Regions from separate parts of the Methylobacter arcticus genome, predicted to be linked through region 1. Evidence: riboswitches for the same ligand, from Rfam matches in the RefSeq annotation. Region 1 holds a riboswitch; the other holds the start of a gene.
The links. Region 1 has a riboswitch for cobalamin ahead of ABXJ76_RS11565 (CbtB domain-containing protein). Riboswitches for the same ligand answer to the same signal wherever they lie in the genome.

Region 1 (16,190 bases):
CGGTTTCGACCGGATGGCCGCAAGCGCGCTCGACCCGTTCCAGATACTGGAAGCCGCTGAAATGGATGTCGCCCATGAACACCACGACGCAGTTCTTGCCCGCATGATGCTCAATTGCAACCTGCGCCAATTGTTCGGTTTGGTCGCGATAATTCATCAGCACGGTTTGCGCCGTAGCGGGAATCAGGCTTTGCACGACGTTAATAACGGCATCGAATCCGGCTACCACATCGCTATTGCGGATCAGCTCCGCGCCGCGTTGGGTCAGGTAAGCCACGTCGCCGGGGCCTGCGCCTATGCAGATAATCATAATTGTTCCTTTGTAGAAGCGACTTCTAGGTCGCCCATATTTACTAAAATATTGTTCATTTTTACGCGCTCGTTCCCAAGCTCCTCAGTCTTGGAAGCTCCAGCTTCCAAGATTGTCTCGCGAAGCTACGACTTGCATGGATGCACAAGAGGTAGAGCAACGCAGGAGCGGTTGCCGAGAGCTTCGCGTACTGGGTTCCCAAGCCAGAGCTTGGGAACCAGCATAATAAAATACTTCATGTTCAGCATCGTAGGGCGTGCCATGCGCGCCTTTTTGGAGCTAAGGCGCGCATGGCACGCCCTACGTCGAAAAAATGTAATATCATTTAATGCACCCACGCACCGTAAGCGCCAGGTTTTCCGCCGATAATTCTTCCAGCGTCAGGCATTCGGCACCCAAGGCCTGCGCCAATTGCCGGGCTTTCCCCAAGCGCAAATACCCGGTTTCAGTATCGAGCACCAGGGCGGGTACGCCGCGTTCGGCCAGTAATTCTGCAAATCTTAGCGACTCCTGCCAGGGATCGTTGCCATCGGTCAGCGCAACATTGGCCTTGCCGTCGCTAAGCAACACCAGCAACGGCGGCATGCTGGTTTTCTCCAGCGTTTCCAGTGCCACAGACAGCGCATGAGGCAAGGGCGTGCGGCCGCCGGTAGGCAGTTCGCGCAGATTCTGTTCGGCAAGATCGACGCTGCGGGTAGGCGACAGCAATAACTGGGCGGATTCGCCGCGAAAGCCGATCACCGCGACTTCATCGCGCTGCTGGTAGGCATCGGTCAGCAGCGATAGCACTGCGCCTTTGACCGCTTCCATGCGTCGCTGTGCAGCCATGGAGCCGGAGGCGTCGACGACAAACAAGATCAGGTTGGCATTTTTGCCTGCCCGGACTTGTTGGTGCAGATCGTTTTTCAACACCTGAAAGTTGTCGGAGCCTCTAAGCGCCGCGCTACGCAAGGTCGCGCCGACGGCGAGACTGCTTGGATTTTGGTCCTGCACGACTCGCACGACACGGCCGCGCGGGGCATCTGGTGCCGTGCTGCGCTTGCCGGAGGCGTACCTATTGGCAACCGTATCGATTTCGATGCGTCGTACATTAACGGCAGACGCGGCGGCGAAGACTTGTTGTTGGTCTTCCGACTCGCCGTTATCTTGATCGTTTTCCTGCTCGGTATCTTCAGCGCCGGATTCGCTTTGATCCGGCGGCTGTAACGCCTGTTGCATCAGCTCATCGAGCTGGTCTTTATCCAGCCCCGGTTGCTCGAACGGCTTGCGCCTGCGCCGATGCGGCAACACCAGTTCTGCCGCGCCGCGCACGTCTTGCGGCGTGACCTGCGAGCGGCCTTCGAGCGCGGCCAGTGCGCGCGCGGCTTTGTGCATGACGATGTCGGCGCGAAGGCTGGCTACCTCGAATTCGCAGCACAAATGACTGATCAGGTCGAGCAGCGCATCATCCAGCAATACTTCCGGCAGCAACTGCTGCGCCGTTGTCAGTCTGTGCCGCAATTCCTGCTGTTGCTGCATCCAGTTGGCGGCGTAAGCCGTGGGATTGGCCTCGAAGGCGATGCGCCTTCGCACGACTTCGGAGCGCAAGGTTTTGTCGCGAGGTGCTGTCACTTCAACCATCAGCCCGAAGCGGTCCAGCAATTGCGGACGCAAATCGCCTTCTTCCAGATTCATCGTGCCTATCAGCGTAAAGCGGGCAGGGTGGGTGACCGAGAGGCCTTCGCGCTGCACCGCATTAACGCCCATCGCCGCCGCATCCAGCAGCACATCGACCAGATGATCGGGGAGCAGGTTGACTTCGTCGATATAGAGTATGCCCCGGTGCGCCGCAGCCAGTAAGCCGGGCTTGAAAACGCGCCGACCGCCTTTAAGCGCCTGCTCCAAATCCAGTGTGCCGATAACGCGGTCTTCGGTTGCGCCCAGCGGCAAGGTAATGAAAGGCACGGGCTGTGGGCGCGAATTTATTCGCGCTGCCGTTAAAAGCGCGAATGAATTCGCGCCCACAGGATTACATGTTTCGCAGTGCTGATAGGGCACGCCGGGAGCGCAATTAAATGCGCACCCATCAACCCGTTCGATCAGCGGCAGAATGCCGGTCAGCGCCCGCGCCGCGGTGCTTTTGGCGGTGCCTTTGTCGCCGCGTATCAGTACGCCGCCCAAGGACGGATCGACCGCGCACAGCAGCAACGCAGTCTTGAGCTGGGTTTGTTCGACGATGGCGGAAAAAGGGAAGGTGGCGTGGTTCATTTGGTTACGCTCGTTCCCAAGCTCCTGCTTGGGAATGCAGTCTTGGAAGCTCTAGCTTCCCGTACTGGGTTCCCAAGCAGGAGCTTGGGAACCAGCTCCTGGAGTTCTTGGCTAGCAGGAACTGACCGGAGTGCAAGCTTTGCTTGCCAAAGCAGGCGAAGCCTGCACTCCAGCGTCAAGGTCATTTTGGTGTTAATGGAATCTTGACAGCTATATGAATATTTTCGTGCTTTTCGTGTATTTCGTGGACAAAAAATCATTATGCCCCGCGCGGTGTTTCGCCGCGCGCCTCCAGCAAGGTTTCGCTATGCAGGTATAAATCTTGTAACGCGTCCAGCGTTTGCTGCTTTGGCTCGGCCCACATGCCGCGGGTCGCGGCTTCCAGCAGGCGTTCGGCTATCGCGTTTTGCGCCCACGGATTGGCTTGTTCGAGGAAGCGCTGCATTTCCGGGTCTATCGCGTAAGTTTCGGCGACTTGCTCGTACATCCAGTCGTCCATGACCTGCGCGGTGGCATCGTACCCGAATAGATAATCGACGGTCGCGGTCAACTCCAAGCCGCCTTTGTAACCATGACGACGGATGCTGTCCAGCCACTTGGGGTTGACCACGCGCGAGCGGAACACCCGCAAGGTCTCTTCCTTCAAATCGCGCACTTGCGCCCGTGACGGATCGTGGCTGTCGCCGAAATACTTGCGCGGCTGCGATCCGGTCAAGGCTCGGATGGTGGCTATCATGCCGCCGTGAAATTGCAGGTAATCGTCGCTGTCGAAAATGTCGTGCTCGCGGTTGTCCTGGTTATGCAGTGCTACCTGAACGCCGGACAGGCGAGTACGGAACGCGTCGCGTTGATCATCGCCCTGCTGGCTGCGCCCATAGGCATAGCCGCCCCAGTTGACGTAGGCTTCGGCAAAATCGGTATCGGCCTGCCAGTTTTTTTCCTGGATCAGCGGCAATATGCCCGCGCCGTAACTGCCGGGTTTTGCGCCGAAGATGCGGAAAGCGGCGCGCTGCGAGGCTTCATCTTCAGACAGGCCTTGGCCTATCCAGTCGCCCAGTTCGGCAAGATAGTGCTTGCGCACAAAGTTCTGCGACAGCGGTTCGTCCAGCGCAATCACGGCATTAACGGCGTCGTCAATCAAATCGATCAGTTGCGGAAAAGCGTCGCGGAAAAAACCGCTGATGCGGGTCGTGACATCGATACGCGGGCGTTTTAATTCATCCAGCGGGATGACTTCGACGCCGGTCACGCGGCGGTTTTCAGTCTGCCACACCGGGCGCACGCCGAGTAGCGCTAAAATCTGCGCCACGTCGTCGCCATGGGTGCGCATCGCGCTGGTGCCCCAGATGCTGATCGCGACGCTCTCGGGATAATCGCCGGTTTCGCGGACGTAGCGCGATAGCACTTCATGGGCGAGTTGCTGGCCGACACGCCAGGCGGATTGAGAGGGTACGCTACGCGGATCGACCGAGTAAAAATTGCGTCCGGTCGGCAGGATATGCGCCATGCCGCGAGTCGGCGACCCGCTGGGGCCTGCGGGTACGTAACCGCCGGACAGGCCGCGCAGCAAATTATCGATTTCGTCGGTGGCGCGGGTAAGATTGGGCACCAGTACTTGGCAGGCAAAGTTCAGCACTTGTTTTATCGGGTTGCAATCGGTAGTGCTGTTGCCGAAGGTTTTGCTGATGGCTAGGTCTATGGCTGATTCGGAGTAAGCGTGTATCTGTAATTCAGTGAATAAGCGTTTGCTTAATAATTCGATGGTTTCCAGTACGTCGGCGTGGGTAGGCAAAGGCCGTCCAGCCAGTTTTTCAAGTTCGACATTTGCTTGATCCAATCGGCGGCCCTGATGCTCTAGCAATGCGTCCATGCTCAGGCCGAATAACCGCGCAATTTCAATGGGCAGTCCGGGGATGTCCTGATTCGGCAAGCGGGTCAGCGAGACCAGCATATCTACCCGTTGCTCGTTTTCCGGCGCTTGTCCGAGTATGTGCAAACCGTCGCGGATTTGCGCCGCTCCCAGTTCGCACAGATAGCCGTCCAGATCTTCGATCAAATGCGCGACATCGGCACCGGCCATTTTGGTCAGCAGTTCGGGCAGGCCGTCTTCTTGAGGGTGATGATCTGGATCGTAGTCATGATGGTGCCCGTGGTGGCACTCCGCATGTTCATCGTTATGATCGTGATGATGTTCGTCATGTGCATGATCATGGTGACTGTGATGATCACGGTGTCCCTCGCTATCGTCATGATGGTGATCATCATCGTGTTCATGCTCATGATGGTCATGGCCGTGATGCTCGTGATCATGAGAATCATCGTCATGGTCGTGATGATGTCCATGATGGTTATGGTCGTCATCGTGATCATGGTCATGGTCATGGTCATGGTCATGGTGCAACAGCCGGGCTTGCAAGTCGGCATCCAGGTTGGTTTCTTTGACCAAGTCCCAGATCTGCTGCTGCAACAGCGGTAACTTCGTCGGATCGAGCACTTCCACCTGATAATATTCATCGACCAGTTGGGTCAGTTGCGCCAATGCGCCGTAAGTGTCGGCGGTGGTCATCGGCGGCGTCAGGTGATCGACAACGACCGCATGGGCGCGGCGCTTGGCCTGTGCGCCTTCGCCGGGATCGTTGATGATGAACGGGTAAAACAATGGCATGTCGGCCAACAGCGCGTCGGGGAAACAGTTTTCCGACAAGCCAACGCCTTTGCCCGGCAGCCATTCGAGCGTGCCGTGCTTGCCGACATGCACAATCGCATCGGCCTTCCATTCGTCGCGCAACCAGCGATACAGCGCATAGTAATGGTGGGTGGGCGGCAAATCGGGTTGGTGGTAGATCGCGTCGGGATCCATGCCGTAACCGCGCGGCGGCTGCAATGCGACGAAGCTGTTGCCCAGTTCCAGGCCTGCCAACGCGATATGATCGTCATGCACATAGGCTTCGCCCGGCGCATCTCCCCATTGCGCGGTCATTTTGTCCTGCATCTCAATAGGCAGATCGTCAAACCATGCTTGATATTGGGCGGCCGATACGCGGCCGACGGCATGGCTTAGCTGTTCGGTAGTCAGATAGGTATTGTCGTAAGCGCAACGGTCGATCAGATCATGTATCAGCGCGGTGCCGCTTTGATGAAGCACATCCAAGTGCTTCACCCTTCGGGTGCTTTCGCATCCCAATGCGCTCCCGGCGCATTGGTCCGGCAGTTCGCCGATGTTATAACCGGCGGTTTGCATGGCTTGCAGTATCCGCATCAATGACGCCGGTGCATCCAGTCCGACCGCGTTGCCGATTTGCGAGGCCTTGCTGTTGGAGTTGGTGAACACAAAGGCGATGCGCTTGTCGGCATTGTTCAGATGTTTAAGCCGTGCAAAGCGCGAGGCGATACCGGCAATACGCGCGACCCGATCCGGCAGAGGTTCGTATTCGACCAGTTCGTTCGACGGGCCGGAGGCTTTGGCCTTGAACGACAGCGGCACGGTGATGATGCGGCCGTCGAATTCCGGCAATACCACGTTCATTGCCGCATCCAGCGGGTTGAGGCCGCGCGCCGATTGCTCCCACTGGTGCTGCATCATGCCGCTGGTGATGGCTTGCAGTACCGGCACATTGAGTTGCTCCAGCACCGACACCGACCAGCCTGCGGGTGTGGCTCCGCCGGGGGTGATTTCGCCCATCGCAAACGCGGTGGTGTTGATCAGCACGTCGATATGTGTGCCTTGATGGCCGCTGAAATAACTCAAGGCTTTAGGTAACGTATTCTCGCTATGACCTGCGCGTAATGACGAGGTGAATACGGGCAATACGTTCAGGCCGCGTTTTTCCAAAGCGTCAACCAGCGCATCGATAAAACGCGTGTTGCCGCTCATCCAGTGGGCGCGGTAAAACACGATGCCGATGCTGGCCTTGTCTGGAGTTCGCAGCGCAAGCCAGTCGTCTATATTGGCGCCTTGGGACAGATCAGGATGATAAATGCCGTGTTCGGGCAAATCGACAGCCGGTTCAAAGCCAAAGCCGGTCAGCAAAAAATGATCGGAAAGGTAGCGCAGCAGTTGCGCCATATTGACGCTGCCGCCGGCCTGAAAATAGGCCTGTACCTGATGCAGCACATCGGATGATACGGTGGATGCCGCCGCCAATTCGGGGTCAGGCTCGCCGGTGCCGCTGATCGCGATCAAGTGCTGCCCCTGCTTTTTAGTCTGACGCAGTAGATCGGCAAAGCCGGGCACGCTGCCGAGACGCCCCAACACGCGCAGCACGACGATACGGGCTGGAGTAAGCTGATGCGCCAACAGCTCGGCCATTTGCGCATCGCTTTCCAGTGCCTGCAAGTTAATACCGGTGCATTGCGGGAAACCTTCCGGCATTTGCGCCAGGGCGCTTTGCAGCACCATCAGATCGTTGGGTGCGTGGGTCAGTAATGCAATAGGTCGGTTTATATCGGCAATTGCTCCCTGCATTGCTCTCGGCAACCGCTCCATGCGTTGCTCTACCTTCCCCGTCCATGGGGTCGTACCTCCTGCATCCATGCAGTCGTCAGACATCGCCGGTACCCAGGCGGTGAACAACGTGCTCGCTGACTTCGATGTCATTTTCCAGATGTTCGCTGACGATGCGTTCCAGCACTGCTTCGTCGGTACAGGAATACCAGACGCCTTCAGGATAAACGACCAGGATAGGGCCGTTTTTGCAGACCGCAAAACAGTTTGAGCGGGTGCGTTTTATTTTAAGATGGGGGCGGGCATCGATTTTTTGACCCAGCTGTTGGAACAGTGGGGTGTTGTCATCAGAGCAGCGCGAGCCGGTACACATCAAGACATGTTTGTCGTGGGTTCTCATGATCTTTTTTGGTAAAACTGTCCCATCAAACCGCCTAGTGCCAGCCAAAAAACAGCGTTGGCAAAAACGGTAGCGGCGATAAAGGATTGTGCTAATTCGGCAGGCGCGGCGCTGCCGTGAACTTCCGGTTGCGGAGCACCGATTAAATGGGGTGATACCAGTAACACCGCACCGAAAAACCGGTACGTTTTGGTTTTGGCAAAAGCCAGTAATGACAGCCCGAAGCCGGTATCGAGTACAGTGATCAGCCACCAACTTTGTCGATCTGTCAGTTCGGCAGCTGTTGTGCCGGGAACTTCGGGCGGCAATCCTAAAGACGGCGCGACGAAAAAGGTTGTGTAGCCCGCCAGTCCCCATAGCAGCCCCATGCGCCAGTTGTCCGGACGGCCGCGCAAACACATGATCGCGCCAATCAGCAAGGCAAAACCAACGCCCAAGGCGATATTGGCTACCGCCGTAAAAAATGTCCGCTCCCAGCCGTTTTCAGGCTGCCATGCTTCATATTTATGACTATTTTCCGTAGTGGCAACGACTGCGGCCTGTTCTTCGTACACTTCGGCCTGGAGCAAGGTCGGGATGACTTGAATTTGCTGAACGGCAGTTAGCAACAAACCCGCCAGCAAGCCGGTCCAGAGAGCCGCAGTAAGCAGCTCTCTGAAGGTAGTCAGATTAAATATTAATGGCACGGAAAACTGGCGGAATGTCGTCCATCATGTGCAGTGTTATGTAAGGGTGCAATGTCAGAAAAACCGGCGGCATACAACAGTGCCAAGCCCAACATGCCGACCAGCATGGCAGGAAATATTTTGTCTTTTAAAGCTTCGGAACGGGCTTGAGTTTGAGCGTTATCAAGCAAAACAGGTGTTGATGACATGGGGTTTCTCCTGGATAAAGAGACAGCAAAGCCGCTAACGCAAGCGCGTTACCGGCAGGAATAATCTGTACGAGGGAGAAAGTGCAGGACGGACGCGAAGAGAGCAATCCATCTGAGCGCCCTCCGCGCACAAATTCGATTATCACTTCAGGCCGGTTTCCGGACTCACAAGTAGGGGCGACCGGCCGGTTGCCCTATGTTAGCGCCTTCCGATGCATCGCACAGTGGCGTTTGCCAACCTTTTACTTGTTTACCGTTGCGGGGGCAGCGTGGGTTTTGTTTGCATCTTAAGCAAACTCACCGACTTCCCGTTTCAATTCTGCGGACGATAGTCCATGAATACCTAAAGCAAATTTTACCGGGCTAGTATATTCACTCGATAAAAAACTAGCAAGCGTTGAGGCATTGCTAATGAAGGCTTAATTCAACAGCAATGGGAGATTATCTGACGAATGAGTAACTTTTTACAGGGTTAGGCAGTACGCCGTAAATTTGCTTTATCAAAACAAAATCTTATAATCATTTCTGCTTTCAGGTTCCGGAGGGTTTTTCAGACCCAATGGTTAAACGGGAAGTCGGTAAGGTTTTGACCGAATCCGACGCTGCCCCCGCAACGGTATATAAGTAAAGTTTCATCGGGATGCCACTGTGTTCACGCATGGGAAGGTGATGATTCAGGCTAACGCCACTTATAAGCCCGGAGACCGGCCCGAAAGTTTAATTCGGTACAGCGGAGGGCTGTCTGCGAAAGTGACAGTGCAGCTTCGCGTTTGCGTCATCTCTCGTTTTCTATTGTCCTCTGTTGTGTAAATCAACCATTATGCGCGGGCGGCGCAGAGAGGACACATGCAAAATTTTATCTTCGACCCATTATTAGTTACGGATTTTAATACCCAGTTACATCCGCAGGAAACCCCGAAAAATCTTCCCGATATGAGGGTTATCATGTCCAGCTTGGCAGTTAGAACAGGATCTGCCATGCATGTCAAACAAAAGCAAAACGCTACAATCTGCGTTGGTATCGGTGTTTTTCTGGCTCTTAACTGCGCGATGGTTAACGCCGACTCTCAACCTTTGGAACTTGATGAAATAGTCGTCGAAGCAGGGCGAGAAAAAGACCTGATCGGTATAACCGGATCGGCATCTCAGGGCGAAGTCAGTCAGGCACAATTTGAATACCGTCCGCTTTCCCGTAACGGCGAGCTGCTGGAAGTTATTCCCGGCGCTGTAGCTACCCAGCACAGCGGATCCGGCAAGGCTAATCAGTATTTCCTGCGCGGATTTAATCTCGACCACGGCACCGACTTTACGACTTACGTCGACGGCATTCCGATGAACATGCCCACGCATGCCCACGGGCAGGGCTATATGGACATCAATAGCGTCATTCCCGAACTGGTCAAGAAGATTGAATACGGCAAGGGACCGTATTATGCGGAAGTCGGCGACTTTTCATCAGCCGGTTATTCGAAAATGTTCTCGATGGACAAATTGCCTGAAGGCATTTTGAAGTTTACCGGCGGCGAGTTCGGTTATTACCGCACCCTGCTAGCCAATTCCAACAAAGTCGGCAGCGGAGACTTACTTTACGCCGGCGAATTTAATTTCTACGACGGCGTCTGGCAGCAGCCGGAGGCTTCGAAAAAATTCAACGGCATGCTGCGGTACACGCTCGATAAGGAAGACTGGGGGGTGTCGGTTAACGGGAAGGGCTATACCAACGACTGGACCGCAACCAATCCGATCCCTCAAGCCTTGGTCGGTAGCGGCACGCTCGGCCTTTACGGCACGATGGATCCTACGGATGGCGGCAAAACCAACCGCTACAGCTTTTCAACCAATCTTTGGAACAAAGGCGATAACTGGAAAAATGACGCCAATATCTATGCGCTTTATTACGATGTAAACCTCTATTCCAATTCTACCGGTTATGCGGACAACCCGGTTAACGGCGACCAGTTACACCAGTTTGAACGTCGGGTGCAAACCGGAGGCAATGTCGAACATACCCGCTATAACAAGCTGTTCGGTTTTGATATGGACAATACTGTGGGTTTTCAGTTTCGTCACGATGAAATCATGGGCTTGGGTTTGGATCGCACTCAGGCTAGGCAGCTGGTAGATGTTGTCAGCCACAGCAATGTCAGCGAGACCACTGCCGGCGTTTATCTGAAAAACCAGACCTATTGGCATGAAAAAGTGCGCACCATCGCCGGTTTAAGGGGGAATTTTATCCATAACGATGTCACGGTGCTCGACACGGCCATGCATGATCCTCAGGTGAATGCGGCAAATTCAGGCAATGCAGGGCAAGCGCTAGTCAGTCCGAAGCTAAGCCTGATTATCGGTCCCTGGTTCAATACCGAATACTTTGTCAATGGCGGTTTCGGCTACCACTCCAACGATGCGCGCGGCACTACGCTGCAATTTGATCCGGCTACAGGTGCCGCACTAGACAGCAGTACCGCCAAGATCTCGCCTATGGCCCAGTCGCGCGGCGCTGAAACCGGCATTCGCAGCAACTTTATCAAAGGCTTGAATAGCACCCTGGCAATATGGTGGCTGGAGAGCAATCAGGAGTTGGTATTTTCCGGCGATGCCGGCACAACCGAGGTGCGCGGAAAATCCCATCGTTACGGCGTTGAATGGACCAATTACTACAAGCCGACCGATTGGTTGACGCTGGATGCCGACTTTGCGTTGACTTCGACGCGTTATGTGACGACTCCAGACGGTGAAGTCAACAACTATGTGCCCAACTCGGTGGGCAGGGTCATTACAACCGGCGCTACCGTGGTTGCCCCTAACGGTCTGTTCGGCACGGTACGCTTCCGCCATTTTGGCGACATGCCGCTAGATTCGTCGGGTACGTATTGGGCCGGCTCTACCAGCATCGTCAATTTGGGTGCGGGTTACAAACAGAAAAAATATAAGCTGGACTTTGATATTTTCAATATTTTCGACTCGACCGCCAACGATATTGCCTACGCTTATCAATATGCCTATCCCGCCGGAGCCACACCGCAGACGGATATCATGAAACACCCTGTCGAACCGAGAATGGTGCGAGCGACTGTTACTGTCAATTTTTAAGGCTTAACCACGCAAAACCTTTCGTACAGAGCAACAGCGTGGTGAGGCGCAATTTGTAGGGCGCAATACGCGATAAAGCTGCTATTGCGCCTTTACAGGCCATACTTACTTAGCGGAACGCGGTCAGTCGACCGCCGTGGTAAAAATTCCTTAGATGAGGCAACATCGGTTAAAATTTACATTTACGCTTTCCTTCCACTTATTTCCAAATCATGTTTTTTGCCAAAGATTTCATTGAAACCGCTGAAGGGCTTATTTTCGCTGTGGTAGAGCGGGGCCTGGAAGATGGCAAGGTGTTGTGTTTTTTACGTTATGTGCGCGAACCTTGCGGCTGGAAAAAATATCAGACCGTAGAGGCTAATGACTTCCTCGAACACAACCACCCCGATTATCTGCATTATTCTCCGGTCTTGGATGCGCATTTGCATGCGGTCGCCGTAGACCGGGTCGTCAAGCATCATCAACCCAAACACCGATTGCAGCAGCTGATGCAATCAATGCGGCATGATGCTGTCGAGCGGGATTTGTTCCGGTTGTGCGGGTTATTTGGGCAGCACGGGCTGGATTTAATGCAAACCGGAATCACGGGGTCAATATTGGTTGGCGTTCAAAACCAAGCTTCGGATATGGATCTGGTTTGTTACGACCGGGAGGTTTTTCACCAATGCAGGGCCATTACCCGCAAGCTTATTGGATTGGGAAAGTTGCAAGAACTGAATGAGCAGGATTGGCAGCAATCTTACGCGCGCCGGTCATGCGAGTTGAGTTTCGATGACTATGTCTGGCACGAACGGCGTAAATGCAACAAGGCCGTGATCGACGGGCGGAAATTCGATTTGAATTTTATCGATGATAGCGCAAGTTCTGGGACTATCAGTTATCAAAAATACGGTGCGGTTAGCTTGCAGTGCAGGGTGATTGACGATAGTCACTCATTCGATTATCCGGCTGAATTTAAAATAGATCATCAGCAGATCAGTGCTATCGTCAGCTTTACGGCGACCTATACAGGGCAGGCCGTCAGCGGCGAAAGGGTCGAAGTGTCGGGCGTTCTGGAACAATCGGAACAGGGCGTTCAGCGTATTGTAGTCGGCTCCAGCCGTGAAGCGCACGGGGAATATATCAAGGTTATTCAGTGCATAAGTTAGCTGATTTTGCTGCGGTTATTTTCGATATGGACGGTTTGGTTTTGGATACCGAGAGCACTTACATTGTCGCTTGGAAACAGGCTGCAAGTGCAATGGGCTACGATTTTTCCGAAGATTTCTGGCGGTCGTTGTCAGGGCTGCATTATCAGGATATAGCGCTGAAACTGATAGCCTATTGCGGGGCCGAATTTGACCTGCAAAGTTTTAACCGGCTCAGCGGCGATTGCTGGCGTGATCATGTTAATGTCCACGGCATCAATATCAAGTACGGCTTTAGCGGATTGCTGGACGTGCTGATCCGGCAAAAAATACCCTATTGTTTGGCAACTAACAGTCGGGCGGTTAATGCGCTGGAATGCCTTGAACTGGCCGGGATCAAAGAGGTTTTTTCAGTCATTATCAGCCGCGATCACGTTCAGCATGGTAAGCCGGAGCCGGATATTTTTTTAAAAGCCGCAGCAGTATTGCAAGTGGATATCAGTCGGTGCCTGGTGATTGAAGACTCGCATGCCGGTATTCTGGCGGCATTTAGAGCGGGAGCTGTTTCGGCGTTTATACCGTCGACAGCGCCGGTCGATCCGCAGACCATTGAGCTGTGCGATTTGATGATGGACGATTTGGTTCAATTGATGAACGCGATCTGCGCTTAGTTCGCAGCCGATAGGCCGATCATGTATACTTCGAGCAATTTTTTGCAGCATAAATACAGCCATAACCTTTGATAGTCCAACATTCTAAAGTCTCAGTCATTGCCCCTGCCAGATTGCACATGGGCTTTATCGATTTAAGCGGATCATTAGGCCGACATTTCGGCAGCATCGGTGTTGCGCTTAATGAAATCAGCACCAGCCTGTCGGTAACCGGCGCCGAGCAACTGACCATTACCGGCCCTGCCGCACAGCGGGCAAGAAAGTGTGTGTCCCTATTGTGTAAGGCGCTGCACGTATCCGACAAGCTCAATATAACCATTGAAGCCGCGATCCCGGAGCATGTGGGCTTGGGTTCAGGCACGCAAATGTCGCTGGCAATCGGCGAGGCGCTGAATGAATTTTACGGCTTGGGGCTTAGCGTGCGCGAAATCGCCGCTGTGACCGATCGGGGGTTGCGCTCCGGCATCGGCATCGGCGTTTTTGAACAGGGCGGACTGGTTGTCGATGGCGGACGCGGCGAAAAAACCATCACCCCGCCGGTGCTGGCGCACATGGATGTACCGGACGACTGGCGGTTTATTCTGGTATTCGATCAGCGCGGTCAGGGTCTGCACGGTCAGCAGGAAATACAGGCATTTAAAGAGCTGCCGCCTTTTCCCCAGCAGGAAGCGGCACGCTTATGCTATCTATTGCTGATGCAGGGTCTGCCTGCGGTGGCCGAAAACGATATTATTCAATTTGGCGATGTGATCAGCCAGCTGCAACGCTCGGTTGGCGAACATTTTTCCTCGGCTCAGGGCGGCGTTTTTACCAGCCCCGAAGTTGCGGCGGCCATGCAATGGCTGGAACGGCAAGGTGCGGTTGCTATCGGTCAAACCTCATGGGGGCCGACCGGGTTTTGCGCTATTGACGGGGCCGAGTTGGCGGAATCAATCACCCATCAGGCCAGACAGGAGTTTGCGCATTTCGATAACTTGAGTTTTGTTGTTGCCAGTGCGCGGAACAGTGGAGGGGATGTTTTTGTGGGCTAGCATCTGACTTATGGAAACGGTACTGATTGTTGCCAGTTCAGGACGCATGCTGGCGCAGGCGGCGACCACTATTGGCTTGAAGCCCCTGGTCATTGACCTGTTTGCCGATCTGGACATGCAGGCTTTAGCGGAAGATTTCCGTCAGGTAAAGTCATTGGCCGAGCGAGACTTGGCTCCTGCCGTAGATTATTTTATCGAGCGCTATGCTGTCACCGATGTCATTTACGGCAGCGGTTTTGAATGTTTCCCCCAAAGCTTGCATTATCTGAATAGCCGATTGGTGTTGCTGGGCAATGATCCCGATGTTTTTTCCGGGCAGCTGGATAAGCAGGCGTTTTTTTCGACACTGAAGCAGTTAAACATTCCGTACCCTGAGGTTGTTTTTGATGCGCCTGATTGCGTAGAGGGTTGGTTGCTTAAACCTATGCAAGGACAGGGTGGTGTCGGGATAAGGCGTTATCAGGCTGATGACAGTGTCGATAATTCGGTTTACTGGCAAAAATTTCAAGCAGGTACGTTACATTCGGTACTGTTTCTGGCTGACGGGCAGCAAGTGCAAGTCGTCGGCTTTAATAGCCAGTGGTCTGTGCGTTTAAGTAAGGCTCAGGAATTTGTTTTTTCAGGCGTGAGCAATAGCTGTGATTTGTCGGATGCGCACAAAGCGGTGATAACGGCTTGGCTAAAGCAGATGGTTCCGGTGTTTGCGCTAAAGGGATTGAATTCGCTGGATTTTATTCATGCGGATGATTGCAGTTATGTTCTGGAAATCAATCCACGGCCCTCAGCCAGTATGCAGTTATATGATCAGGGTTTGCTGGCTCGGCATATTCAATCCTGTGAGGGAGCGTTTGTGGGGGTGGCTTCAGTCGCCAAGTCACCAGAAGCTGGGCGACTGAAGTCGCCCCTACAATCGCCCCCGCAGAGCGGCTATCAAATCGTTTATGCTGAACGTGATTTAATCATTCCAGAGCGATTCGAATGGCCCGAATGGTGTATGGATTTGCCTGCGTTCGGTGCATTTGTTCCCACAAGGCGGCCGATTTGCAGTATTATTGCCCACCAAAAACACTCACGATCAGCAGCTGTACAGCTGCTGATTAAACAACAACTTATCCTTAATAAACTAGAAAGGTTTTGACTCTCATGGAATATACAGCCAGCGTTAATAAATTGACCCAACCCTTGGTGCAGCATTTGCTCGATCATGCCGACAAATTGCGTTTGGGTGTGGAAACCTTAGCCAATGGCTGCACGATCATCGATGCGGGCATTAACGTGCCGGGCGGCATCGAGGCGGGACGCATTATTGCTGAAATCTGCCTTGGCGGCATGGGTACCGTCACCATCAATCACAGCACTTATACCGATAACTGGCCGTTGTCGGTGAATGTGCACACCGGCAATCCGGTTCTGGGCTGTTTGGGTAGTCAATATGCGGGCTGGAGCTTGTCGCATGAGAAATATTATGCCTTGGGCTCAGGCCCCGCTCGTGCAATGGCAACCAAGTTAAAAAACGGCAAACAGGAGCCGGTTGAAGACTTGTACAAAGAGCTGGATTATCAGGACAGCCATGATTCTACGGTTTTGGTGATTGAAAATGATGCGCTGCCGCCGGTTGAAATCGTCGAAAAAGTGGCTGCCGCCTGCAAGGTCGATCCGTCCAAGCTAACTATCATCGTGACGCCGACCAGCAGTCTGGCTGGCGGTGTGCAAGTGGTGGCGCGGGTGCTTGAAGTGGCTATGCACAAGGCTCATGCCCTGCATTTTCCGTTGGAAAATATTATCGACGGCAGCGGCAGTGCGCCTATCTGTCCTCCGCACCCTAACTTTGTCAAAGCCATGGGGCGTACCAATGACGCGATTTTGTTCGCCGGACAGGTGCATATTTTTGTCAAAGGCAGCGATGAAGCGGCTGAAAAGCTGGCTAACGAACTGCCCAGCTCAACCTCTAAAGATTACGGCAAACCGTTTGCGGAAATCTTCAAGCAATATG
Region 2 (16,190 bases), 570 kb from region 1:
CAGGATTCGATACTGAGACGGCATTATCTGTCCCATTTATGCACCATGATAGAAACGCTTGCTCCCCTGCAGCCTACGGAATCGGTTTTATGTCGCCATTACGATACGACGATAATCGCTAAATTAGAGCAGTGCTTGAGCAATAAAAAAGCAATGGTGCAACTGATTTATGATTATAAACAAATAAAGTAACTCCTCTACCCTGCCCTGTAATCCATGACCTAGCAAAAACTTTTGGCTTGTTAGAAATGACAAGCTTTGCTTGTCGCATAGAGTTTAAATATTCGTTTTGTAATACAATCTTATACACATTTCGGCTGCCAACTTAAGGTGCAGCAGCACGAATATCTATGCGTTGACAGCGAATATCGTACTATTCAGCAGCCATCAAACTTCAATAACTACTTTCAGTATTTTTCCAGGAATAAGAGAGTTGCTTATTCCTGGCGGATTCCATTTACGCAGATCGGCGACAGAAACATTAAATTTACGAGAAATTTGTGCTAGTGAATCGCCTTTTTTCACTGTGTACTTAATCGTACGAATTCCTGCTGATGATGCTTGAACATATTGATTAGCGGGTTTAATAGTCAATTTCTGACCTGAAATCAGTGTCGTTTTTACAGTTATTTTGTTCCAGGCCGCTATATCGTTAGTACTAACTGAAAATTTTTGCGCTATATTCCAAAAGGTGTCGCCTTTTTGTACAACATAAATTTGGGTAAAGCCTGATTTACTTTTAGCTATTTTGGCAGAGTACTGCTTGGTATCAGCTGTTTTTTGTAAACGTGGTAGCTTTAAAAGCATACCGGAGTTAATAGAATTACTGGTTAAATGGTTGGTCTGACGGATTGATTGAATAGTTGTATTATTGCTACTAGCAATAGATGAGAGCGTTTCCCCGGATTTAACTCTATGTTGGTTTGAGACACTCTGGAGTTCATTATGTGTTTCATTATGTCGAGTTTGAGCCATCGTCTCGTAGTGATAGCGTTTCATATCGACCCGTTCTTCGTAGGGTAGTTGCGCCAATTTTTGCTTAAAAGATTGTACTTTGGCGACGGGAATTAACAAGTGATGCGGGCCTTGCGGCGCTGTACTTGAATGATTGAAAGCTGGATTTAATTTTAAAAATTCATTAAGTGGTATGTTAGCCAATTCTGCGGCCTTGTTTAAATCCAACTGGGATCTAACATCAACAAGTTCACAATAAGGTTTATTGGGAATATGTTGTAAATTAATATTGTATTTTTCAACATTGGCAAATATTTTGGCTATTGCCAGCAATCGTGGCACATAGTCTGCCGTTTCCTTGGGAATATCTAATGACCAATAATCGGTTGCCAAATTAAGACTTTCATTTTTTTCGATAGCTTTTCTGATATTGCCTTTGCCAAAATTATAGGAAGCCAGCGCAAGATACCAATCGCCATCAAAAGTCTCGCCCAGTTGTTTAAGAAAAGTGGTTGCAGCTTTGGTTGAGGCATAAACATCACGACGCCCATCATACCAATCGTTTTGTTGAAGGCCGAAAAAACGACCGGTAGCCGGTATAAACTGCCAAAGTCCTGATGCATCGCTGCGCGAATAAGCTTCCGGCAAAAAAGCACTCTCAACCACAGGCAATAAAGCCAGTTCTCCGGGAATATTTTTTGCTTCGATCTCATTAAGTATAAGGTGCAGATAAGGTTCCGCCCGTTGCTGAATTCTGGCAAGATAAGCGGGATGTCTTAAGTACCAGTTTAACTCGCGATCAATCCGTTCATTTTGAATATCGGGCAGCGAATATAATGATAGTAACCGTTCCCAAACCGTATTCTTGTATTTTACCGGTACGGTGTGTTTTTGTTTGCCGAACGGATGGAGAGCATGCCTCACATAACCGTCATTCATTTCGGAGATGGCAGGCGGCTTATCGTTAAAAGATCTTTTTGGGGTTGTAGAGCAGCCTGTTGCCATTAAAAAGGTCAATAGTAGTAAAAATCTAACTAACCAGTTAAAGTTAATGCGCATTACCTAAGCCTTTAAGAATGAAGTTTTTTATTAGAATGTTATTATTATAGCTTGTTTTTATTGAAAATCATCAACATCAGATAGTGTAGATTTAGCACATGAAACGCAATTTCTTATTTGCCTGGTATCAAACTCCAAGAGGCAAGCTGCTGCAACAGCTTGAAGCCGACTATATACAGCGTTCTATTACCGTCAGCTGTCAACAGACTATTTTGCAGATTGGTGGTTTGGGCTGGGAAAATGACTTCATCGACTGCTCTTTATACAAAAGTTTTACGATACTCGATGCCAAAAACCTAGGCTGCGATAAAGCGAGAAAAATTCGTGCAAAATCATACAGCCTACCCTTGCAAAGTAACTGTATCGACATGATCATAGTACCGCACTTGTTGGAGTTTGACGCCTTCAGGTTTCAGACCATGCGGGAAATAGAACGTGTTTTAAAACCTGAAGGCATATTAATTGTGCTGAATTTCAATCCTTGGAGTCTATGGGTTAGATACCAGTATTTGTGGGATAAAAAAATGGCTAATTCATGGGGAGGACACTTTATTTCTCGAGCAAGGATTTTAGACTGGCTAAAATTATTAAATTTTGAAGTAATCGTATCCTCGGAATTTAATTTGGATACGGTAAAATCAACTCATGGAAAATTCATAACACGAGGATACTCGCTCACATCAACCGCCTATGCGATTAAAGCTATCAAACGCCGTTACAATCTAATTCCCTTAACACCAGTAAAAGTGCTAACCCCCCGTTCAATCTTGGTAAACTCACTTAATTCACCCACAACACAGAAAAATAGACATGACTAATTCCGTCATTATTTATACCGATGGTGCCTGTAAAGGCAACCCTGGACCGGGCGGCTGGGGAGTTATACTCAGCTATAAGGGTACTGTTAAAGAACTTTTTGGCGGCGACCCCGATACCACTAACAATCGTATGGAGTTGATGGCGGCAATCCAGGCATTGGAAACCCTAACCAAGCCTTGTTCCGTACGAATCAATACCGACTCAAAATATGTACTGCAAGGCATTACCGAATGGATGATCAACTGGAAAAAACGCGACTGGAAAACCGCCTCCAGAGCCCCAGTTAAGAATGAAGATCTTTGGCGCAGGTTGGATGCAGCCATTCAACGACATAATATTGAGTGGACATGGGTAAAAGGTCATTCAGGCGATAAAGATAACGACAGAGCGGATGAACTGGCTAATTTTGGTATTGATTCTTTAAGGTAACCAGGACCGATACTTTAAATTGCCTGATGTATGCGATCAATAGACAAAGTGAGTAACCATCCTTACAAATTCACGCTTCGTACCGCATTAAGGTAGAGCAATGCATAAAATTTTCTGGGGTTAAATAACGCCATTTAAAAACAGTCTCTTCCAGGAACACATAACAAACCGCTGTTTATCCAACTCTTTCCGGCGCATACTGGGCTTCGATACCGAGGTATCGAACAGCGCTTTAAAGTTTAGTGCGTTCCCGTAGTGACTGGATCGTTTTCAAGATTCTGTTACGCGATACAAAAACACTTGGATTCTCTAAAGTATACGAACAAAATAATTCACTATTATTTAAATTAAGATTAGGAAAGTAAACATGAAAAAAACAAATCTAGCGACTGGGCTATTAATTTTATCTGTCTTTACAAGCGCTGTTTATGCTGATATCACCCTACAATCTACCAAAGAAGTAGAAGGTACTTGGAAACTGGATCACAGCAAAAATTTTATAACCGATAAAGATTCGGTCAAAAGAGAAGATACTTGGGTATTTAAAAACGATAAAGTAACGATTTTGCATATTCCACGTGACGGCACATACTATGATCAACCGCCTGTAAATTATGAAATAGACGATGGTAAGTTAAAAGTTTATCTTGTCGGAAATAGCAGATTCGATCTATTTACTTTAGTAGACAAAGACGACAAAAACATGACCCTAAAAGGAAAATTCGGCGGATATTATTACTTTATTAAAAAGTAAAATTTTAAAATTTAACGTGTAATACTCTTCTATTATCCCAACCAATTTATTAAAAAGTTAAGATAATTATTTTCATTTCAGTAAATTGTTGTTATCGCGCCGCAAATATTTTGATGTTCCATAATTTTTGCGGTAGCGGTGAAACGGTCAAATTCAATTTTAGTTTTGGAGCTAATTACACAAAATCCAAAAAACCTTTATACCATCATACATATCCAAATCTGCCTGCTCAGTCCCGTTCGATCATTCAACAAGCTCACGACTACTCAGGGCGAACTGTTTAACTCTAACCTACCAACTCGTAAATTTGCTTTATCCTCCCTACTCCTTATAATCATTTCTGCTTTCAGGTTCCGGAGGGTTTTTCAGACCCAATGGTTAAACGGGAAGTCGGTAAGGTTTTGACCGAATCCGACGCTGCCCCCGCAACGGTATATAAGTAAAAGTTTCATCGAGATGCCACTGTGTTCACGCATGGGAAGGTGATGATTCAGGCTAACGCCACTTATAAGCCCGGAGACCGGCCCGAAAGTTTAATTCGGTACAGCGGAGGGCTGTCTGCGAAAGTGACAGTGCAGCTTCGCGTTTGCGTCATTTCTCGTTTTCTATTGTCCTCTGTTGTGTAAATCAACCATTATGCGCGGGCGGCGCAGAGAGGACACATGCAAAAACTCATCTTCGGATCATTATTACTCACGGGTTTTAATCCCGAGTTACATGCGCAGGAAACTCCGCAAAATCTTCCCAATCTAGTTGTTACGGCAACCCGAACAGAGACGGCTAAAAATCAGCTGGCGGCTGCGGCCACTGTCTATACCCGAAAAGACATTGAGCACTTACAGGCTAAAACCCTGCCGGAACTGTTACGTGGCACGACGGGAATCGACATGGCGCAAAGCGGCGGCTACGGGAAGGATACCAATATTTACATGCGTGGAACCAATTCCGACCACGTACTGGTGCTGATTGACGGCATTAAAGTCGGCTCTGTCACCTCAGGTACCACACCTTTTCAATTTATTCCGATCGATCAGGTCGAGCGGGTGGAAATTATTCGCGGACCTCAATCGAGTCTTTACGGTTCGGAAGCAATAGGTGGGGTTATCCAGATTTTTACCCGCAAAAGCGGGCTAGAGGATAAGCCCAGCGTCACCCTGGATGTCGGCGGCGGTTCCTATGATACTTACCGCGCTTCCGGCACTGTCAGCGGTAAATGGAAAAACAGTTGGTATACCTTGGGTTCATCGCAGTTCGGTTCTCAGGGTTTTAATTCCCGACAGCCTATTCCGGGACGCTTCGGCGTTAATCAGCCGGATAAGGACGGTTACCTGAACACGGCTCTGAATGCCCGATTAGGTCATCGTTTTGACAACAATGCCAAAGTTGAGGCATTTTTTATGCGGGCGGAGGGAAAAACTGAATTTGACGGCAATTCCCAAGAAAAAACCGAATTTGTTAACCAAGTTGTCGGCATCACCGGTAACATCGATATTGTTGACAACTGGCGTTCAATTCTGCGCTTCGGACAAAGCCGCGATGAAGGTGACAACTTTGCGCCTGGCGGAGCATTTTCCAGCCGGTTTAACAGTACCCGTTGGAATACCAGTTGGCTGAATGAAATCGCCTTGTCGGATACCCATCAATTAATTATCGGCTCCGATTACCGGCTAGATCAAGTAGACAGTTCATCCGCCTTCAACGAAGGTTCCCGCTATGATGTGGGTATTTTTACTGAATTGCACGGCCGTATTCTTGACGACCACTTTATCAATGCATCAGTACGCGGAGATAAAAACGAGGCATTCGGCGACCAGCTGACCGGTAATTTCGGCTGGCGTTATAATGGAAACTACGGCATTAGCCCATTTGCCAGTTTTGGCAATGCATTTAAAGCGCCGTCATTTAATCAGCTTTATTTTCCGGAATTCGGCAATCCCTCGCTGAAAGCCGAAGAATCAACGTCTTTCGAAGCGGGTCTGATCGGTGAACATGATTGGCTGCAATGGGAGATGCGAGCTTACCATACCAATATCGATAACTTGATCGTGACGATAACGAACCCGACAACTTTTCTATCCAGCCCAGAAAATATCGGCAAGGCACAAATTGACGGCATTGAAGCCGAAATCGGGGTTCAATTCATGGATTGGCATAATAAACTAAACATGAATCTGTTAAACCCTAAAAACAGGGAGACTAATGCGCGACTGCCGCGCCGGACTGAAAAAACCTTATCTTATGATTTATCGCGCTCATTCGGAAAATTTGATCTGGGTGCTAATGTACTGGCTCAGGCCGACCGTTTTGATGATGCACTGAACAAAACTAAGGTTGCCGGTTATGTCACCGTTGATTTACGCACTGCCTATCATTTAAATAAAAACTGGATGCTGAACGTAAAGCTGAATAACCTGCTTGATAAACAGTATCAAACCATCAATACCTACAATACCGCAGACCGTAACTTCTTTCTTTCAATCCACTATAACAACTAACCTTAACTTTTGGAGATAACACCATGAAGATAAAACAACGGCTACACGTCGAGTATTTACCTATTCCCCTGATTGCGCTGATTGCGCTGATGGTACTGACACGCTTTCATCATTTTGGCGACTTATTACATCTGCCCGATGCCTCGTTGGCCGTTTTTTTCTTTGCCGGTTTTTACCGCAAAAAAGCTTTGTTTGTCTTCTTGCTGATTATGGCGGGATTGATTGATTATATCGCTATCGCAAACGGAACCAGTAGCTGGTGTGTATCACCTGCTTATGTCTTCCTGATTCCTACTTATGCGGTTATGTGGTTTGCAGGCGGCTACTGTTCGATATTTAAATCTCTGAAAACGGCCGATCTGGCAATACAGCTTGGTCTCCTGATACTGGCAACATCGGCGGCCTTTGCCATTTCAAACGGCAGCTTCTATATGCTTTCTGGGCGTTATACGGATGTATCATGGACACAATATTTTGCACGCGTAGCCCAGTATTATCCGCCTTATGTTGGTTATGCCTTATGCTATACGGTTGCAGGTTTGTCAATTATTAAGCTATTCAATGCCCTGTTTGATACGCGACCCAACTATGAAGAACTTGACAGAAGAAGTTGATTTTTATCGTGAAGACGGCTGGGTAGTTTACACAGCCGAATATCACTTGAAACGTGGTTATTGTTGCCATTCAGGTTGTCGTCATTGCCCTTACGGTTATGATAACGATACACAACAAAAGACTGATATTACTAATAAATAAACAAAAATTAGCTCAATAGATTACCACTTGTGAGACGGTTGATAATCTGGGTGGCACAATCACTGATTGTGCCTACTTCGCGCTTGCCGAAGAAAATATGAAAGAGCTGTCACAAAAGCTATTCTCGAAAAACGAGAATAAGATTGTCGTTGATCTTCGTGTCCATGTTAAAGGCACCCTTTTTGAAGTACGTTTTACAGAAGTAACTATAAAGATTCTATTATCAAATAATATAAGTTTTAAGTTTAAAATATCCAATAATGCTAAAAAATCAAGGGGCTGCTATGCCTACAACTGCCCCCAAGCGTCGTTATAGTGGACCCCAAAATCCAAACAATAGTTTAAGCTATGCTCTGACGAAAAATAAGAAGCCGTGAGTGAGTGAGTGAGTGAAAGTAAACAGAAGGTTATTGGAATGGGAATGGGAATAGGAATAGGAATATTTGGGTGAATCAAAAACAGCAAACCTTTAAACCTGCAGACGCGCGCGACGTTAATTCACTTTTTAACGAGCACGGATAAATGCTATTTAACGCTACTTGAACAGCAGTATTTGCAAAACTCCTGATAACCGTCTTTTGACAAACTTAGAAGTCTAAAAAAGTTAGATTGCCGAACAGAAGGCAACCTAACCTGTAAAGAAGTTTTTAACTAACCTAATTGCTGCTCGCTTTCTTTAGAGTCATCAACCGACCATAATTTTTCAAGTTGATAAAATCCACGCGCCTGAGCGTTCATCGCATGAACAATCACGTCACCCAAATCCAGCAATACCCAGTCTGAGCCCAGATCACCTTCAATACCTAACGGTTTAATACCGCTTTCCTTCAATTTCTCTGCTACATAATCACATAAGGACTTCAGGTGACGATCCGAAGTACCGGTCACTACCACCATATAATCGGTAAAACTGGTTTTGCCTCGAACATCGAGTGTCGTTATGTTTTGCCCTTTGCGTTCATCCAAAACTTCCTGGACAATTTTCAATATTTCTTCTGCTTGCATTCAAATTCCTAGTGTAAAAAATGAGATCAATGTGTCTCGTAAAGCTGGTGTTGCTTGATGTATTCTATGACAGCATCGGGTAATAAAAAACCCGGATTTTGTTTTCTTGCAATTATATTCCTGATAGCCGTTGCCGAAATATCCAGTTGGGTGACGTGTGAAAAGCATAGTTTTCCTGAGATCACTTGCATCAGATCCTTGATTTCTCCAGTCAATCGAACTTTTAAAAAATCATTGAGTGTCTGTGTTTCAATACCCGGCCGGGTCATTACTACAATATGCGCATAGTCAAATAACCGCTGCCACTCATACCAGCCAGTTAAATATTTAAACGCATCAGTGCCGATAAACAATAATAAGGGGTCGGTTAGAAACTCCTGCCTTAAAGACTCCAGTGTGTCGACCATATACGACGGTGCTTGATGCAAACCATATCTGTCCAGTTCCCTGGTATCAATTTTCAGATCCGGCTGATTTTTTATGGCCAGCTCCAGCATCTGCACGCGCATCTTCGCTGTTACGGCTGGTTGCTCGCGATGCGGCGGATTAGCGCAGGGAATCAACCGAACTTCAGTTAACCCGAAGATGTCCTTAACTTCAAGCGCTGACCGCAAATGTCCGTAGTGAACAGGATCGAAAGTGCCGCCGAAGATACCGATCATCTATTGCCTGATATGGCCGTCACCTAGCACGATATATTTTAACGAGGTCAATCCTTTTAAACCCACTGGGCCACGGGCATGCAGCTTGTCGGTGCTGATGCCGATTTCAGCACCTAGGCCATATTCAAAACCGTCAGCAAAGCGGGTCGAGGCATTCACCATCACCGAACTGGAATCCACTTCCCGTAAAAACCGACGCGCCAAAGTGTAATCTTCGGTCACAATCGCTTCGGTATGCCTTGAGCCGTGCTGATTGATATGCTCCATCGCCTGATCGATGCCGTCAACAATCCTGATCGACAAAATCGGCGCCAGATATTCGGTGTCCCAGTCTTCTTCTGTCGCTCTAATACACGCAGGAATCAGGGAACAGGTTTTAAGACAGCCGCGTAATTCAACGCCTTTTCCACTGTATTTTTCAGCTAATAGCGGCAATACTTTTGCGGCAATGCTCTCGGCAACCAACAAGGTTTCCATTGCATTGCAAACACCGTAGCGATGGGTTTTGGCATTGACAGCAATCTTTACCGCTTTGTCTAGGTCAGCTTTATCGTCGATATAAACATGACAAATACCGTCCAGATGTTTAATTACCGGAATCGTTGCGTCCTTAGAAATACGCTCGATCAAGCTTTTGCCGCCGCGTGGTACGATCACATCGACGTATTGATTCATGGTGATCAATTCGCCTACCGCCGCGCGATCTGAGGTCGCCACGATTTGCACGACATCCACCGGCAAACCTGCCGCTTCCAGACCTTGAGATATGCATGCGGCAATCGCCTGATTGGAATATATGGCTTCGGAGCCGCCCCTTAAAATACAGGCATTACCCGATTTAAGACACAAAGCCGCCGCATCGACCGTCACATTGGGACGGGATTCGTAAATAATGCCAATCACGCCCAAAGGTACACGCATTTGGCCTACCTGTATGCCGCTAGGCCGATAGCTTAAGTCACTGATTTCACCGACCGGATCGGGTAATGCGGCGACCTGTTTTAAACCTTCCACCATTGCCTGAATACCGGCTGGTTTTAATTCCAGCCTATCCAGCAAAGCCGTATCCAGGCCATTTTTCTTGCCTGCATCCAAATCCTTGCGATTTTCCGCTATCAACAATTCATGCCCATTTTCAATGGCTTCGGCAATTTTCAGCAAGGCCAGGTTTTTTTGACCAGACTCGGTACGGCTTATTTTCAGTCCTGCTTTCCTGGCCTGCTGACCAAGCATTTTCATGTATTCTTTAATATCCACTGTATTCTCTAACAGGATGATTGTTGTACACAATTATATCGTTTAATCCGGTGATTTGACAGTCTTTAAATGTAACAACTATCGGATATTAAAGAGTTTTATGAGGTAAATTAAACACCAAACTCAAGTCATAACAGATTAATAGTTGTAACGGCTCGCTTTTGAAATCGGTTGGGCTCGCAATCAGCGCCGTTTTTGGCTCACAATAATTGCAAGTGAAAATATACTCCGGCTCACATTATCTGCAAATGAGCTTGCATTTATCGGCACCGGCTTGCATTTCATTGTCGCGGGCTCACTTTAATTGCAAATGAAAGCCTGGCTCCAGAATTGACGCAATGCTGTGAATTGATCGGATTCTTACGACCCAAACCCGAAGGTGAGACGGGGGCAATAATTATTTTGAATACTCATAACGTTTGAGTTCGGCAATGCTAGGTTCTGTTGACGTTTCGCCAATCAGGTAGAATTTGTTATTTTTGGTAACATGAGCCGGATAAATTTAAGCGATGAAGAGTGGGCGCGTATATTGGCAAACTTAAAGAAATTGACAGGCATTCGTATCGGTCAGCCAGATACTTGCAGACAATTTATTAGTGCCTGCTTATGGATATTACGTTCGGGAGCGCAGTGGCGGATTTTGCCGCCAACGCAGGGTAAGTGGAATAGCATCTTCAAGCGATTTTCACGCTGGTGCACCAATGGCGCATGGGCGGAAATTGTCAATGTAGTTGTCGCCTCGACGGTTAAAACTTACGCTGCTTTTTGGGTCTGAATAATCACCTCCCTGGCCTCATCTTTTTTTGTTTCGGCCTTATCAGGGTTAAGGTGGACTGCTTGGATTCTTTGCCAATTCCGAGTGCATCCGCTCCAGCGTTGCGGATGTTTAGCACGAGCAGCCCCGTAGACGGTTTTACGGTTATCCAGAAGGTTTTCATCCAAACCTTCATGACGTTGCGCTGGGGTGACAAAGCGGATAGCGCTGTGGCGATGTTCGTTGTTGTACCATTCCACTAACCCCATGACCCATTGACGTGCTTCTGTGACATCGGCGAATGGCTTTAACGGATATTTAGGGCGATATTTCAAGGTCTTAAACAACGATTCTGAGTAAGGATTGTCGTTACTCACCGACGGCCGACTAAAGGAAGGCATAACACCGAGCTGCTGCAAGGTTGCCAGCATAGACGATCCCTTCATGGGACTGCCGTTATCAGAATGCAGGATAAGCTGTTTTGACTGTATGCCTTCACGATGACATAGATCGCGTAACAGTTCGCCAGCCAAGGCGCTGCTTTCTTCTTCATACACCTGCCAACCGACAATCTTTCGACTGAAAATATCAACAAATAGATAAAGATAGAAGAACTGTCCGCGGATAAGCGATGGCAGGTAGGTAATGTCCCAGCTGTAGAGCTGGTTAGGCGCTGTGGCACAGATTGCACGCGGTTTGGTACGTGTTTGAGCAGGGCGTTCGCTTCGACGGTGGGCAAGCTGATTTTCCTCTCGCAGTATGCGATAGAAGGTCGACTCAGAAGCCAGATAGCTACCTTGATCGGCTAGCCGCGGCACGATCTGACTCGGTGGCAGATGGCCGAATTCATCGGAATTGGCGACAGCCAATACTTCGGCGCGCTCGATTGCTGTCAGCTGGTGTGGCGGTTGATAGTTACGCAATGGACGTTGATCACAGCAGACAGTCCCGTTAACCTGCCAGCGTTGTAAGGTACGCTCGCTCAAACCTAGCACTTCACAGGCTTTAGCTTGGCGTACCCCCGCTGTTATCGATTCATTCAGTAAAACAATCACTTGCTTGCGCTCTTCGTGGGTAGTCATTCGACCTCTCCCCCCAAGAGCGCTCGGAACTTTTTTGCAGAACCAAGAGCGCTGCGGCTTCTGCCAGTGCCTTGTCTTTACGCAATAGTTCGCGCTCAAGGCTTTGATTTTCCACTTTCAATGCACGTAAGACTCGTGCTTCTTCACGCGGGTCTTCCGAGTCACCCTGACTACAAAAATCAGTTTTCCACTGGTCCAGTTGATGGGCAAAAACGCCTCGTTCACGGCATCCGATATTTAAGTCCTCGCCAAGTAAACTATAGCTTTGCTGCAAAGCGGCAAGACGTTCTTCTGGGCTCCAATCCTCGGGGCGTTTTGATTTCGGTTGTGCAGGTTTATTGACGTCCTGTTCGCTTTGTTTCATCCAAGCCTTCAAGGTAGTTAAATTGATGTTCAATTCGTCTGCGACGGACTGAATCGATTGTTCATTGCCACGACTGTAAACTTTTACCAATGCCTGCTCTTTGAAGCCTGCTGAATACCGTTTATATTTTTTCATTTCTAATCTCAAATTTTCTTTTTTCTTAAAATTTGAGGCGACAACTATTCTGACGCAGGGGGATGGGAGAAGCTCTTAAGTCATTTTTCTGAAGTGGCTGATTTACAGGATGTTTCTATGGATGGCTCGGTGATTAGAGCGCATGCCTGTGCGGCTGGGCGGCAAATAGCTCCGCCAAGAATGAAGCACTGGGACGTTCCAAAGGTGGTTTTGGCTGCAAGGTTCACGCGCTCTGTGATGCCTTGGGCATGCTGGTTAAGTACATCCTGACAGGTGGGCAAGAGGCTGAATGCAAGCGAGCGATACCCTTGCTGGAAAACGTTAATGCCTCAGCCGTTTTGGCGGACAGAGCTTACGACACAAACGAGTTGAGGGAGTGGCTGGAATGTCGGGGACTGAACAACCACCAGCTAAAGCTGGTGGGTTCGTATAATGGACTAAAGCCCGGATACGGGTCATAAGACCCGTTCATGACTCTGTCCTAAAATTATCATCTCCTTTGGGTTCAAAATGATGTTCCAGATAATTTTTTATCATTTCATCTGTCAACTCACCAGAAGTCACGCAAAAGTAACCCCGTGCCCAGAAGTGACGACCCCAATAGCGTTTTTTCAAATCAGGAAAACTCTCGAACAGCTTCATCGAACACCTGCCTTTGATTCGCCTCATAATTTCGCTCGGTGCCAAATTGGGTGGCGCAGAAACCAAAATATGGACAGGATCCTGACTGATAACGCCTTTCAGAATTTCTATTTCAAAGGCTTCACAGGTTTGCCTAATCAGTTCACGAACTTTCAAACCAACGTCACCTTTCAACACCTTATAACGATATTTTGTGACAAATACAAAATGATATTGAATTTTAAAAACAGTATGACTTCCATAACGGTAATCCATAAGCCCCCCTACTTTTCAGTTCAGAGCAATATCATACGTCAAAAAATCATAGATAAATCTGACCGCCTAAAAGGCGGTGGTTTTAACCTTACTACGGGCTAATAAACGATTCACTGTCCAACGGTACAAAGCCCTCATCGCAACTTAAGCCTAATGTCAGTACTTGCTGCCCCATCATGTGCCGCCCGCGGGTATGGTCGAAATGGCTCGATATGCCCGGCATCTTTTTGCCAAACCGCCCCGCAACGGTGTCATCGACCACGAAGGCTTTTTTGCCGGGCGCTTTAAAGGCCTGGACTGTCTTGGCAGCGGTCTGCCCATGAAAGTTTCGCCAATTCAGGTCTTCCCGGTTGATCGTGCCATAGAAGACATCCTTGCCCATGGCGCCCTGCAAGCCTTCCCGAGCAAACATGCCAATGGACTCTTTCTTCAGCCATATCCAGAGCATCAGTCCATAGATGACTTCATGCATCGGCGTCCCTGACCGTTTGTTAAAGCCGGCGCGGCTTAACAGGGTTTTCATGCCGGTTTCTCGCCAGAGGCTGGCGAAGACGTTATCGATTAATATTCCCTTTGCGTTCAGAAAATCTACGGTGAGCGCTGGTAGTTCTGTCATTTTTGTGGCACGATTCATTAAGCGTCCTACTTGAGTTTGATTGGGTCTTCAACTAACCGTAATTATACTCTTGTAGGACACTTTATTATTTATTTATCAATGCCTTGCTGTATTTTTTAAACTCCGAAACTTTAGTATTTAACCTTTGTCTCTACATTGGAGGTAATGACATAAAAACAGTTATCAACAATGTGCCTGATTATCCAGGTAATCACTGTTTGTTTTGAAGAAATTTTTACTGATACCTGTCCTATCAGCGGCTTCAGCTAAACGAAGACAATGTTATACCAGCATGGATTCACGTCATTTTATTTTTCCTGACACCCTTCGGGTTAATGCAAATCTGTTACAGACAGATTTGTGCCGGTATTATCCAGGCAACATGAATGTGAGTTATGTATTTGTTACAAATTGGCTAAAGATTATTGCTCATCAGGTAGGTTTTTAGCAGTATTCGTTGTAACAAAAGTTTGTTCTAAATAGAATCAACTCAGCTCAGCTTTTCTCCAGTCGGGCTTTAAGCGCGTATTTTTCACGGTCGATTTCTCCCCGGGTACGGATACCAAGCCAGCGTAATAGGGGTAAGGGAGGGCACCATCCTTGCAAGCCATGCTGCAAAAGAAACGGCAAAACAATGCCGGGCAGGAATAGCCATTTTCGATTTTTGGTTAAACCAAGTATCAGGCCGGATAGGGCTAAAGTAGAGGCATTGACCTCAAGCACTCGCTCTATATCCCATTCCTTATCCAGCATTTGAATACGCTCAAGAATTTCTGCCCTGCTTTTGCCTTTATAACGGTGAATATTTATATCCGTTTGATGATCTATTTCTTCGTTCACATGGGCAGCGGTGGAACTACGGACGCGATCCAGGCTAGATCTTGTTGAATCTTCAGCATTAAATATAGACATAGGTGACTCCTATTGAAAAAATATCAAAAAGGCTTCGCCGCATAATATCGCAGCAATACATTCATTACTTGTGTTTCGCCATTTCTTTCTATTCCGCTACATTAAGACAATTAACGTCTTATCAATTTACAATATCAGTCACACTGGCAACCCCTCAAGTAGGCGTCATACCGACATGGATTCGTATAGCTGACGATCCTTGCTGATCAGCTTTAATAGTAATTAAGTGAGTTGGGCTTTTCTTTAAAATCCGGTCACACAATAAATAAATCCAGCGCGAATCAATTTGAGTTCACGCTGACTTCATTTAAAAACTGCCTGCTAAGCTGGAAAACCTAATCAGTTTCCGCGCCCAAAAGCCGATCCAAAGTTCGAATATGCGCTTGTTGAGCAGGCAGCAGCTTTGTTTCAATCAAAGAGCGAATATCTGAAGACAGCTCAGTCTCCTGCAACGCTTCCTCATAAGCTTCTGCGCCACTTTTTTCTCCGCCCTGTAAAGACCTTAGTGCAGCTTCTTTACCCAGCATATTAGCGCCTCCCTGGACTATTTCCGCCCAAGTTCCCCACGCGCCTGAGCCCTCAGCGGGAGTTGCCCCGAGTTGACGTATTTGTTCCTGTAAACTGGAAACCGCATCTTTATGATCTTCATAAATTGGCTCTAGATACTCCGATCCGCCTAGTTCGGCATCTTCCCCGAGTTTATCCATAGCCTGTTGATAAGTTTCCGTTGCTGATAACTCATTTTTCAGCAATTTGTTGAGTGTTTCAATGTTATGCATAATAACTGATGTTACGCAGGCAAACCAAAAATCAATAACTTACAAAGCAAAAAATGACCATAAGTTATTGATAATTCGTAGTCGGTGCGTAACATCAGATAATAAAACTCCTACCACGTGATTATTTCTTGATGAGGCGCAATAGCATCATCAAGCTTAAACTGACTTTTCTTCAGTTGAGGAAATATCCTCGGCATGGTTGCGCTCGAATATTTTTTTTGCCTTATCAACGGCTTCGCTGGTAGCCGCATGGACAGAAATCAAAGCATTGCCTCCCGTGATTTTTCCTTCATAGCGTTTGGCTTCATACTCCGGAATACCCAGCCCGATTAAAGCACCCGCCAAACTGCCGGTGGCAGCGCCTACTGCCGCTCCGCTCAAGGCACCCATAATGGGTCCTGCGGCGATTAACGGACCGACGCCTGGAATAGCCAAAGCACCAATCCCGGCCAGCAAGCCGA

Region 2: it holds a riboswitch for cobalamin, as region 1 does, so the genes downstream of both, ABXJ76_RS08970 (TonB-dependent receptor domain-containing protein) here and ABXJ76_RS11565 (CbtB domain-containing protein) in region 1, are expected to answer to the same signal.

The regions. Positions count from the first base shown of each region.
Region 1 covers NZ_CP159583.1:2,424,754-2,440,943, reverse strand. The annotation lists gene ABXJ76_RS11590 (cobalt-precorrin-7 (C(5))-methyltransferase) at 1-310, opposite strand, end outside; gene ABXJ76_RS11585 (putative cobaltochelatase) at 632-2,557, opposite strand; gene ABXJ76_RS11580 (cobaltochelatase subunit CobN) at 2,817-7,106, opposite strand; gene ABXJ76_RS11575 ((2Fe-2S) ferredoxin domain-containing protein) at 7,099-7,401, opposite strand; gene ABXJ76_RS11570 (CbtA family protein) at 7,398-8,087, opposite strand; gene ABXJ76_RS11565 (CbtB domain-containing protein) at 8,078-8,275, opposite strand; cobalamin riboswitch at 8,409-8,637, opposite strand; cobalamin riboswitch at 8,792-9,002, shown strand; gene ABXJ76_RS11560 (TonB-dependent receptor) at 9,122-11,368, shown strand; gene ABXJ76_RS11555 (hypothetical protein) at 11,581-12,516, shown strand; gene ABXJ76_RS11550 (HAD family hydrolase) at 12,504-13,166, shown strand; gene ABXJ76_RS11545 (beta-ribofuranosylaminobenzene 5'-phosphate synthase family protein) at 13,235-14,197, shown strand; gene ABXJ76_RS11540 (ATP-grasp domain-containing protein) at 14,208-15,335, shown strand; gene mch (methenyltetrahydromethanopterin cyclohydrolase) at 15,341-16,190, shown strand, end outside.
Region 2 covers NZ_CP159583.1:1,855,059-1,871,248, reverse strand. The annotation lists gene ABXJ76_RS08990 (LysM peptidoglycan-binding domain-containing protein) at 388-2,013, opposite strand; gene ABXJ76_RS08985 (class I SAM-dependent methyltransferase) at 2,112-2,831, shown strand; gene rnhA (ribonuclease HI) at 2,824-3,261, shown strand; gene ABXJ76_RS08975 (hypothetical protein) at 3,629-4,015, shown strand; cobalamin riboswitch at 4,347-4,558, shown strand; gene ABXJ76_RS08970 (TonB-dependent receptor domain-containing protein) at 4,678-6,510, shown strand; gene ABXJ76_RS08965 (hypothetical protein) at 6,534-7,124, shown strand; gene ABXJ76_RS08960 (DUF5522 domain-containing protein) at 7,015-7,266, shown strand; gene rsfS (ribosome silencing factor) at 7,918-8,271, opposite strand; gene nadD (nicotinate-nucleotide adenylyltransferase) at 8,298-8,933, opposite strand; gene ABXJ76_RS08945 (glutamate-5-semialdehyde dehydrogenase) at 8,934-10,172, opposite strand; gene ABXJ76_RS08940 (transposase) at 10,678-10,965, shown strand; one part of gene ABXJ76_RS08935 (IS3 family transposase) at 10,944-12,063, opposite strand; one part of gene ABXJ76_RS08935 (IS3 family transposase) at 12,062-12,525, opposite strand; gene ABXJ76_RS08930 (transposase) at 12,774-12,986, shown strand; gene tnpA (IS200/IS605 family transposase) at 12,994-13,422, opposite strand; gene ABXJ76_RS08920 (transposase) at 13,514-14,056, opposite strand; gene ABXJ76_RS08915 (hypothetical protein) at 14,534-14,950, opposite strand; gene ABXJ76_RS08910 (DUF2383 domain-containing protein) at 15,286-15,729, opposite strand; gene ABXJ76_RS08905 (hypothetical protein) at 15,886-16,190, opposite strand, start outside.